DNA from 2 places in the Jeotgalibaca sp. MA1X17-3 genome. Region 1 is predicted to be linked to the other one. Evidence: a T-box and tRNA genes for the amino acid it is inferred to sense, from the RefSeq annotation. Region 1 holds a T-box; the other holds one or more tRNA genes.
What was found. The T-box of region 1 lies ahead of argS (arginine--tRNA ligase). A T-box ahead of a tRNA ligase gene usually reads a tRNA of that ligase, here a tRNA-Arg.

Region 1 (3,841 bases):
CCATATTCTTCTAAATCAACAATGGTTGCCCCTTGATCTGATGTTAAAAGATTTTTCGCTTCTAAGAGTTCTACTACTTCACCCATTTTGTCGTTATAGAAGGCTTCTCCATTAAAGGAATCAAAGGTAATATCTAGCATCTCATAAATTTTCATAAATTCTTTTAAGGATTCATTTCGGAACCATTCCCATAAATTTTGAGCTTCTTGGTCGCCATCCTCTAATTTTTTAAACCAGGCGCGAGCTTCATCTTCTAAATCCAAATTGCTTTCTGCTTCTTCATGGAATCGTACATAAAGTTTTAAAAGCTCTGCAATCGGATTTTTTCGAACTTCAACTTCACTACCCCATTTTTTATACCCAACAATAAGCTTTCCGAATTGAGTACCCCAGTCTCCCAAATGATTGATTTTAACAGGGTGGAAACCTACTTTTTCAACAATATTTGCTAGCGCGTTTCCGATGACAGTGGAACGCAAATGACCCATTGAAATAGGTTTAGCAATATTTGGTGAAGACATATCAATCGGAATATTTTGGTTGTTCCCTATCGCCAAATCACCAAAAGTATCTTTTTGTGATGCAATTTCATGAAGGACATCTCTACTGACCGCTTCTTTATTTAAAAAGATATTTAAGTAGGGACCTACTGGCTCTACTTTTTCGATATAGTCATTTTCAATTTTTTCTGCTAATTCTGAAGCGATTGCTTGAGGTGCTTTACGGAAAACTTTTGATAAAGAAAAAGCAGGAAAAGCAACGTCTCCATATCCAGAGTGTTTTGGATTTTCCAATAAGTTTGTAATTTGTTCTACTGACAAATGCTCTCCTGTATGACGATGAATCTCTGTTGCAACTATTTTTTTATAATCCATTTTCGTTCTCCTTTTTTATTAACTACTTTAATCTTTTATTGGTTCCCTCTTCAAATAAAAAAACGCCCCCTTTTGCACATGCAAAAGAGAGACGATCATTCGCGGTACCACTCTCATTCGACAATAAAAACCTTATTGTCCTTTTACCTGTTAACGAGAGGTGACCCGAATGATCTTACTTTTTATATATTCAGATCATTTTCTTTAGAAGTGCGCTTCTTTTTCATCTTTGTTATGGGTTTCCACCATCCCCACTCGCTTGGAACTCCAAAGAAAAATACTCTCTTCCTCATAGAATTTCTCTATATCTATCCTAATATAGCAATAAAAATTATTCTTGTCCATTCCTTTTCACATTTTATGAGAACATAAAAATTCATTATTTATTAAAATGAAAAATAAAGAGAACGAAGAATGTAACTCACTTGATATTTTTCAGCTAATTTCCATAGATATCGTTTCATTGCAGCAAGCGACAAGGTACCTTCTCGAAATTTTTCTAATTTTTTATGGAATACTTGTCCTTCGTTTTCAGTAGCGATATCTTTAAAATACCCCCATACATGCAAGGCAGCATTCTCAGAATACCCTATATTTTCTGGCAAATAATAGATTTCTTCAATCATTTGATAAAAAGGTAGAGCTATTTTGGGATTTTTGTCTTTTAATAATTCTCGTACTTTTTGATACAGCACAGGTGACTTTTCTAACACGGCATATTTATAACGTGCCCATTCTTGTTCTAGTTTCCGAATACTACTATTCTCTTCGGTAGCAAGAATACATTTCACGGCTGAAAGGTTTTTATCCTTTACCTCTAACATAATATCTATTTCTGAACCCGAAACTTGTTGATAGAACTCTAAAAACGGTGCAAGATGAATAGTTGCAGTATGAGCACCTGTTCTTTTTTCGGAAGCTTGTTGTGAATAATGAATTTTTTGTCGTCCATCTTTTTCTTTCCAAGTACGTGCTACTTGTTGAATCCAATACGCATCTGTTCCTTCTTGGCTAGATGAATTTATTGCATGGTGTAAGTTATCATAAACGACTGGAATCGAACAGTGGTCAGCAATTTTTAAAACATCTTCAATGGTATATAAGCGATCATCATTTTCAATAATCAGATGGTCCTTGATTCTTTGTTCCAAGGTTTCATAGGTATCAATAAATCTTTGAATAGCCAACTCTTTATCTCCGTATACTCCTCCCACATGAAGAATAATTTTATGAGAAGAATCCATTCCCAAAGCTTCCAATACTTTGACATGATAATCCAAATCTTTAATAGCTCGTTTCACTACATATGCAGTAGGTGAATTTAAAACAGTATATTGTCCCGGATGAAAGGACACACGCATTTTATGTGTACGAATTTTTTGACCGATTCTTTCAAAATCTTTTTTAAAAAGAGAGGACCAATCCAATTGGTTTACGGGACTAGAACCAAAAGGAATTAACCCCGAACTAATTCGATACAAGTAAATATCATTTTCAATATTAAAGTCAATCATATTTTCTAAAGAATGAAGGTTATAAGCAATCAGTTCTTTTAAACGGTCTTCTGTTGCATTTTTTTGGATGGTCGTACTTATTTTAGTATGAGAAACCCCTACAGCTAAACATGCATATCCAATACTCATTTTTCACTCCCACTTTCTCTTACTTATTATTCTCATGGATAAAGCTATGGATTAGCTCCACTGTTTCTTCTTGTTGTTCAGAAGCAGAGATCGTTGCTTCTCCATCACCTTCTTGAAATCCATAATTTCCAAACAAGGCGTGATTACCACCTTCTAACACATATTCCTTAGCTCCTAGAGGAAGGTTCTTTTGGTTTTCTTTTAACTTCTCTACATCTAGAACTTCATCATGACTTCCATAAATAATGATCACAGGAAGCTCTTGACTAGAAAGGTCATTTGCTGAATAGGCAGCTAATAAAATTAACCCTTCGATTTGTTGAGTTGTTTTATTTGTGTATGCTGCAGCCATTGCTCCACCTAATGAATGTCCTGCTAGATACCATTCTTTTATTTCGGGATGATCTTCGATAATGCCTTCTGCAGCATTACTATCAAAAACTGCTAAATGGAAAGGAACAGAGGCTACAAAAACTGTATACCCTTCTTTAGCTAACTGTTTCATGATAGGAGCGTAAGCTTTTTCATCCACTTTTCCACCTGGATAAAAAATAATTCCAATTTCATCTTCTGGTTGTTTTTCAGGTCTAAATATAATTGGATCTTCTCCTGACACTTCAACCGTTTGAGTAGTTTGCAATGCCGCTAATGCTTCGTCAGATGCTTTATAATAATCACTAAGATAACCTAATACAATACCAAATAATAGGAATAGCATAAATCCAATTGCTAGGAATATTTTACTTGTTTTTGAATACTTATTTTTTTCTTTCAACGGTTCTTCTTTAAATGACGACTTCTTTTTCTTTGACATCTGCACTCACTCCTCTTTATCTCTCTTAATTTTAACCTATTATCCATTATTTCACGAGCCACAAACTCTACGAAACAACAAAAAAACAGAGATTCGATTAAACGAGTCCCTGTTTCACACTTTTAAAAATGATAGGAATATACAATATGAATGTGACTGTTTTCTTGCTTTGACTCTTCAAATAATCGGAGCAAAGAAACTCCATAGCCACCTAAATTTTTAAGAATTGACTCTGGGTGACGAATGACAATCATCCGTTCAGAAAAATCACTGGTCAAAACATCCCATAAGGCATCTAAATTCGCACCATAATAATCTGGAAGCCCCAAACCTTCTTTTAAAATATGATGAGTTGTTTCTTTCGTCGTACATTTTTCTCCATCTAGTATCAATCGTTGCATGCAGCGTCCTCCTTTGCATAAAGCTGTTCAAAGGAATCATAATGATCATCCGTATAGAAAATCAATCCATCATTTGAAAAAACAATTCGCTCTGCATTGCGGTAGCCA
Region 2 (3,841 bases), 430 kb from region 1:
ACAGGACGGAAAGACCCCATGGAGCTTTACTGCAGTTTGATATTGCGTGTTTGTGCCGTATGTACAGGATAGGTAGGAGCCAATGAAGCCGGGACGCTAGTCTCGGTCGAGGCGACGGTGGGATACTACCCTTGCGGCAGGAACACTCTAACCCGCGGCCCTTATCGGGCCGGGAGACAGTGTCAGACGGGCAGTTTGACTGGGGCGGTCGCCTCCTAAAGTGTAACGGAGGCGCCCAAAGGTTCCCTCAGAATGGTTGGAAATCATTCGTAGAGTGCAAAGGCAGAAGGGAGCTTGACTGCGAGACAGACAAGTCGAGCAGGGACGAAAGTCGGGCTTAGTGATCCGGTGGTTCCGTATGGAAGGGCCATCGCTCAACGGATAAAAGCTACCCTGGGGATAACAGGCTTATCTCCCCCAAGAGTTCACATCGACGGGGAGGTTTGGCACCTCGATGTCGGCTCATCGCATCCTGGGGCTGTAGTCGGTCCCAAGGGTTGGGCTGTTCGCCCATTAAAGCGGTACGCGAGCTGGGTTCAGAACGTCGTGAGACAGTTCGGTCCCTATCCGTCGCGGGCGTTGGAAATTTGAGAGGAGCTGTCCTTAGTACGAGAGGACCGGGATGGACACACCGCTGGTGTACCAGTTGTTCCGCCAGGAGCATCGCTGGGTAGCTATGTGTGGACGGGATAAACGCTGAAAGCATCTAAGCGTGAAGCCCCCCTCAAGATGAGATTTCCCATCACTTGAAGTGAGTAAGACCCCTGAGAGACGATCAGGTGGATAGGCGGGAAGTGGAAGTGCAGCGATGCATGGAGCGGACCCGTACTAATCGGTCGAGGACTTAACCAAAAACAGGCAGCGACGTAATGCGGTGCCTGGTCAACCTTTGTTTTTCATGTTGTGTATTCAGTTTTGAGGGAACAATGTTTCCTTAATCCCATAAAAATGTGCGGTGGCGATGGCTGGAAGGCCACACCTGTTCCCATCTCGAACACAGAAGTTAAGCTTCCAAGCGCCGATTGTAGTGAAGGGTTTCCCTTTGTGAGAGTAGGACGCTGCCGCGCATTTTATATTTTTCTATATACTAGGTTTCTCTATGGTAAGTTTAAAGTACCGTAGTAAAAAAATATGCTTGCAGTAATGAAAGAAATGCTGTATTATATTTAAGAACTCTTGTATTATGGAGGTTTAGCTCAGTTGGGAGAGCGTCTGCCTTACAAGCAGAATGTCAGCGGTTCGAGCCCGTTAACCTCCATTTTTTTATGAGTTATTAGCTCAGCTGGTAGAGCATCTGACTTTTAATCAGAGGGTCGCAGGTTCGAGCCCTGCATAACTCATTCCTTTTTGAATAAAAAAGGGTACGCGGGTGTGGCGGAATTGGCAGACGCACTAGATTTAGGATCTAGCGCCGCAAGGCGTGGGGGTTCAAGTCCCTTCACCCGCATTTTTAGCCGGCTTAGCTCAGTTGGTAGAGCATCTGATTTGTAATCAGAGGGTCGAGGGTTCAAATCCTTTAGCCGGCACCATGCGGAAGTAGTTCAGTGGTAGAACATCACCTTGCCAAGGTGGGGGTCGCGGGTTCGAACCCCGTCTTCCGCTTACATAGGCAGACTATCTGCTTTATGTAAAATAGAATAATGCCGGGGTGGCGGAATTGGCAGACGCACAGGACTTAAAATCCTGCGGTGAGTGATCACCGTATCGGTTCGATCCCGATTCTCGGCATTTTTTTTAAAAGCACCCATAGCTCAATTGGATAGAGTACTTGACTACGAATCAAGCGGTTGCAGGTTCGACTCCTGCTGGGTGCATTTTTTTACGGGAAATAGCTCAGCTTGGTAGAGCACTTGGTTTGGGACCAAGGGGTCGCAGGTTCGAATCCTGTTTTCCCGATACAATCATGAAATTTTGGTTGTTGAAATTTTGGCGGTGTAGCTCAGCTGGCTAGAGCGTCCGGTTCATACCCGGGAGGTCGGGGGTTCGATCCCCTTCGCCGCTATCTTTTAAATATACTCGAATCACTTATTTAAAGGTTTCTATATTTTACCGAGCTGGGACCTTTAGCTCAGTTGGTTAGAGCAGACGGCTCATAACCGTCCGGTCGCAGGTTCGAGTCCTGCAAGGTCCATTGCAGGAAAGTCCCTGTAAACTGGTTATTTATTTTTGATGGGGAAGTACTCAAGAGGCTGAAGAGGCGCCCCTGCTAAGGGTGTAGGTCGCTAACGCGGCGCGAGGGTTCAAATCCCTCCTTCTCCGTTTTGTTTTTTTAAATATAGCAAGGCCCGTTGGTCAAGCGGTTAAGACACCGCCCTTTCACGGCGGTATCACGGGTTCGATTCCCGTACGGGTCATCATGGAGGATTACCCAAGTCCGGCTGAAGGGAACGGTCTTGAAAACCGTCAGGTGTGTAAAAACACGCAAGGGTTCGAATCCCTTATCCTCCTTACTTTTTTAGTCTACTTAGACTGATGAAGAAAATATATACTTACTATTATCGCGGGGTAGAGCAGTTGGCAGCTCGTCGGGCTCATAACCCGGAGGTCACAGGTTCGAGTCCTGTCCCCGCAATTTTTCATTTTTTATTTTAAATATTATAGTTAATATTTAACGGTTCCGTGGTGTAGGGGTTAACATGCCTGCCTGTCACGCAGGAGATCGCGGGTTCAAATCCCGTCGGGACCGCCATGCGGGTGTAGTTTAGTGGTAAAACCACAGCCTTCCAAGCTGTCGTCGCGAGTTCGATTCTCGTCACCCGCTTTTTTTTATGGGCCTATAGCTCAGCTGGTTAGAGCGCACGCCTGATAAGCGTGAGGTCGATGGTTCGAGTCCATTTAGGCCCATTTATTTTTCGATTTTTATGGCCCGTTGGTCAAGCGGTTAAGACACCGCCCTTTCACGGCGGTATCACGGGTTCGATTCCCGTACGGGTCATTAACAAAATATTCAAAATTTTATAAGTTTATGAAATATAGTATATGTTAAATTGTTTTTGTGTAAACTTTACATGGGGGTTTAGCTCAGTTGGGAGAGCGTCTGCCTTACAAGCAGAATGTCAGCGGTTCGAGCCCGTTAACCCCCATAGGTTCCGTGGTGTAGGGGTTAACATGCCTGCCTGTCACGCAGGAGATCGCGGGTTCAAATCCCGTCGGGACCGTATTTTTTTATATTTTGGCTCGATAGCTCAGTTGGTAGAGCACTTGATTGAAGCTCAAGGTGTCGGCAGTTCGATTCTGTCTCGAGCCATTTTTAATAACGGAGGAGTAGCGAAGTGGCTAAACGCGGCGGACTGTAAATCCGCTCCCTCGGGTTCGGCAGTTCGAATCTGCCCTCCTCCATTCTTTTTGTCCTTAGGGGTATAGTTTAAAGGTAGAACAACGGTCTCCAAAACCGTTAGTGTGGGTTCAATTCCTGCTACCCCTGTTTTTCAAATTATGGCGGTTGTGGCGAAGTGGTTAACGCACCGGATTGTGGTTCCGGCACGCGTGGGTTCGATACCCATCAGCCGCCTTTTTTATTTTTTATATTATTAATTATCATTGGGGTATAGCCAAGTGGTAAGGCAACGGACTTTGACTCCGTTATTCGTTGGTTCGAACCCAGCTACCCCAGTTTGATTTCGGCGGTATAGCCAAGTGGTAAGGCAGAGGTCTGCAAAACCTTCATCACCGGTTCAAATCCGGTTACCGCCTTTCCTTGATAAGGATTGAAAATTTGCATAAAATATTGCCGGCGTGGCGGAACAGGCAGACGCGCTGGATTCAAAATCCAGTGCCCGCGAGGGCGTGCCGGTTCGACCCCGGCCGTCGGTATACAAATATAGTAAAAGAAGGCTCTTCG

Region 2: it has a tRNA-Arg gene. The T-box ahead of argS (arginine--tRNA ligase) is inferred to sense a tRNA for this amino acid. The anticodon was not compared.

Annotation. Positions count from the first base shown of each region.
Region 1 covers NZ_CP090983.1:2,162,888-2,166,728, forward strand. Annotated here, with positions in the region: gene argS (arginine--tRNA ligase) at 1-875, opposite strand, end outside; T-box leader at 960-1,177, opposite strand; gene uvsE (UV DNA damage repair endonuclease UvsE) at 1,262-2,518, opposite strand; gene LZ578_RS10790 (alpha/beta hydrolase) at 2,538-3,332, opposite strand; gene LZ578_RS10795 (barstar family protein) at 3,455-3,733, opposite strand; gene LZ578_RS10800 (ribonuclease domain-containing protein) at 3,721-3,841, opposite strand, start outside.
Region 2 covers NZ_CP090983.1:196,623-200,463, reverse strand. Annotated here, with positions in the region: rRNA gene LZ578_RS01045 (23S ribosomal RNA) at 1-852, shown strand, start outside; rRNA gene rrf (5S ribosomal RNA) at 952-1,067, shown strand; tRNA gene LZ578_RS01035 (tRNA-Val) at 1,186-1,258, shown strand; tRNA gene LZ578_RS01030 (tRNA-Lys) at 1,268-1,340, shown strand; tRNA gene LZ578_RS01025 (tRNA-Leu) at 1,366-1,447, shown strand; tRNA gene LZ578_RS01020 (tRNA-Thr) at 1,454-1,529, shown strand; tRNA gene LZ578_RS01015 (tRNA-Gly) at 1,531-1,602, shown strand; tRNA gene LZ578_RS01010 (tRNA-Leu) at 1,643-1,728, shown strand; tRNA gene LZ578_RS01005 (tRNA-Arg) at 1,741-1,814, shown strand; tRNA gene LZ578_RS01000 (tRNA-Pro) at 1,823-1,896, shown strand; tRNA gene LZ578_RS00995 (tRNA-Met) at 1,929-2,002, shown strand; tRNA gene LZ578_RS00990 (tRNA-Ile) at 2,058-2,131, shown strand; tRNA gene LZ578_RS00985 (tRNA-Ser) at 2,172-2,259, shown strand; tRNA gene LZ578_RS00980 (tRNA-Glu) at 2,283-2,354, shown strand; tRNA gene LZ578_RS00975 (tRNA-Ser) at 2,359-2,448, shown strand; tRNA gene LZ578_RS00970 (tRNA-Met) at 2,500-2,572, shown strand; tRNA gene LZ578_RS00965 (tRNA-Asp) at 2,614-2,689, shown strand; tRNA gene LZ578_RS00960 (tRNA-Gly) at 2,691-2,761, shown strand; tRNA gene LZ578_RS00955 (tRNA-Ile) at 2,771-2,844, shown strand; tRNA gene LZ578_RS00950 (tRNA-Glu) at 2,864-2,935, shown strand; tRNA gene LZ578_RS00945 (tRNA-Val) at 3,011-3,083, shown strand; tRNA gene LZ578_RS00940 (tRNA-Asp) at 3,086-3,158, shown strand; tRNA gene LZ578_RS00935 (tRNA-Phe) at 3,175-3,247, shown strand; tRNA gene LZ578_RS00930 (tRNA-Tyr) at 3,259-3,339, shown strand; tRNA gene LZ578_RS00925 (tRNA-Trp) at 3,354-3,424, shown strand; tRNA gene LZ578_RS00920 (tRNA-His) at 3,439-3,511, shown strand; tRNA gene LZ578_RS00915 (tRNA-Gln) at 3,542-3,613, shown strand; tRNA gene LZ578_RS00910 (tRNA-Cys) at 3,623-3,693, shown strand; tRNA gene LZ578_RS00905 (tRNA-Leu) at 3,730-3,813, shown strand.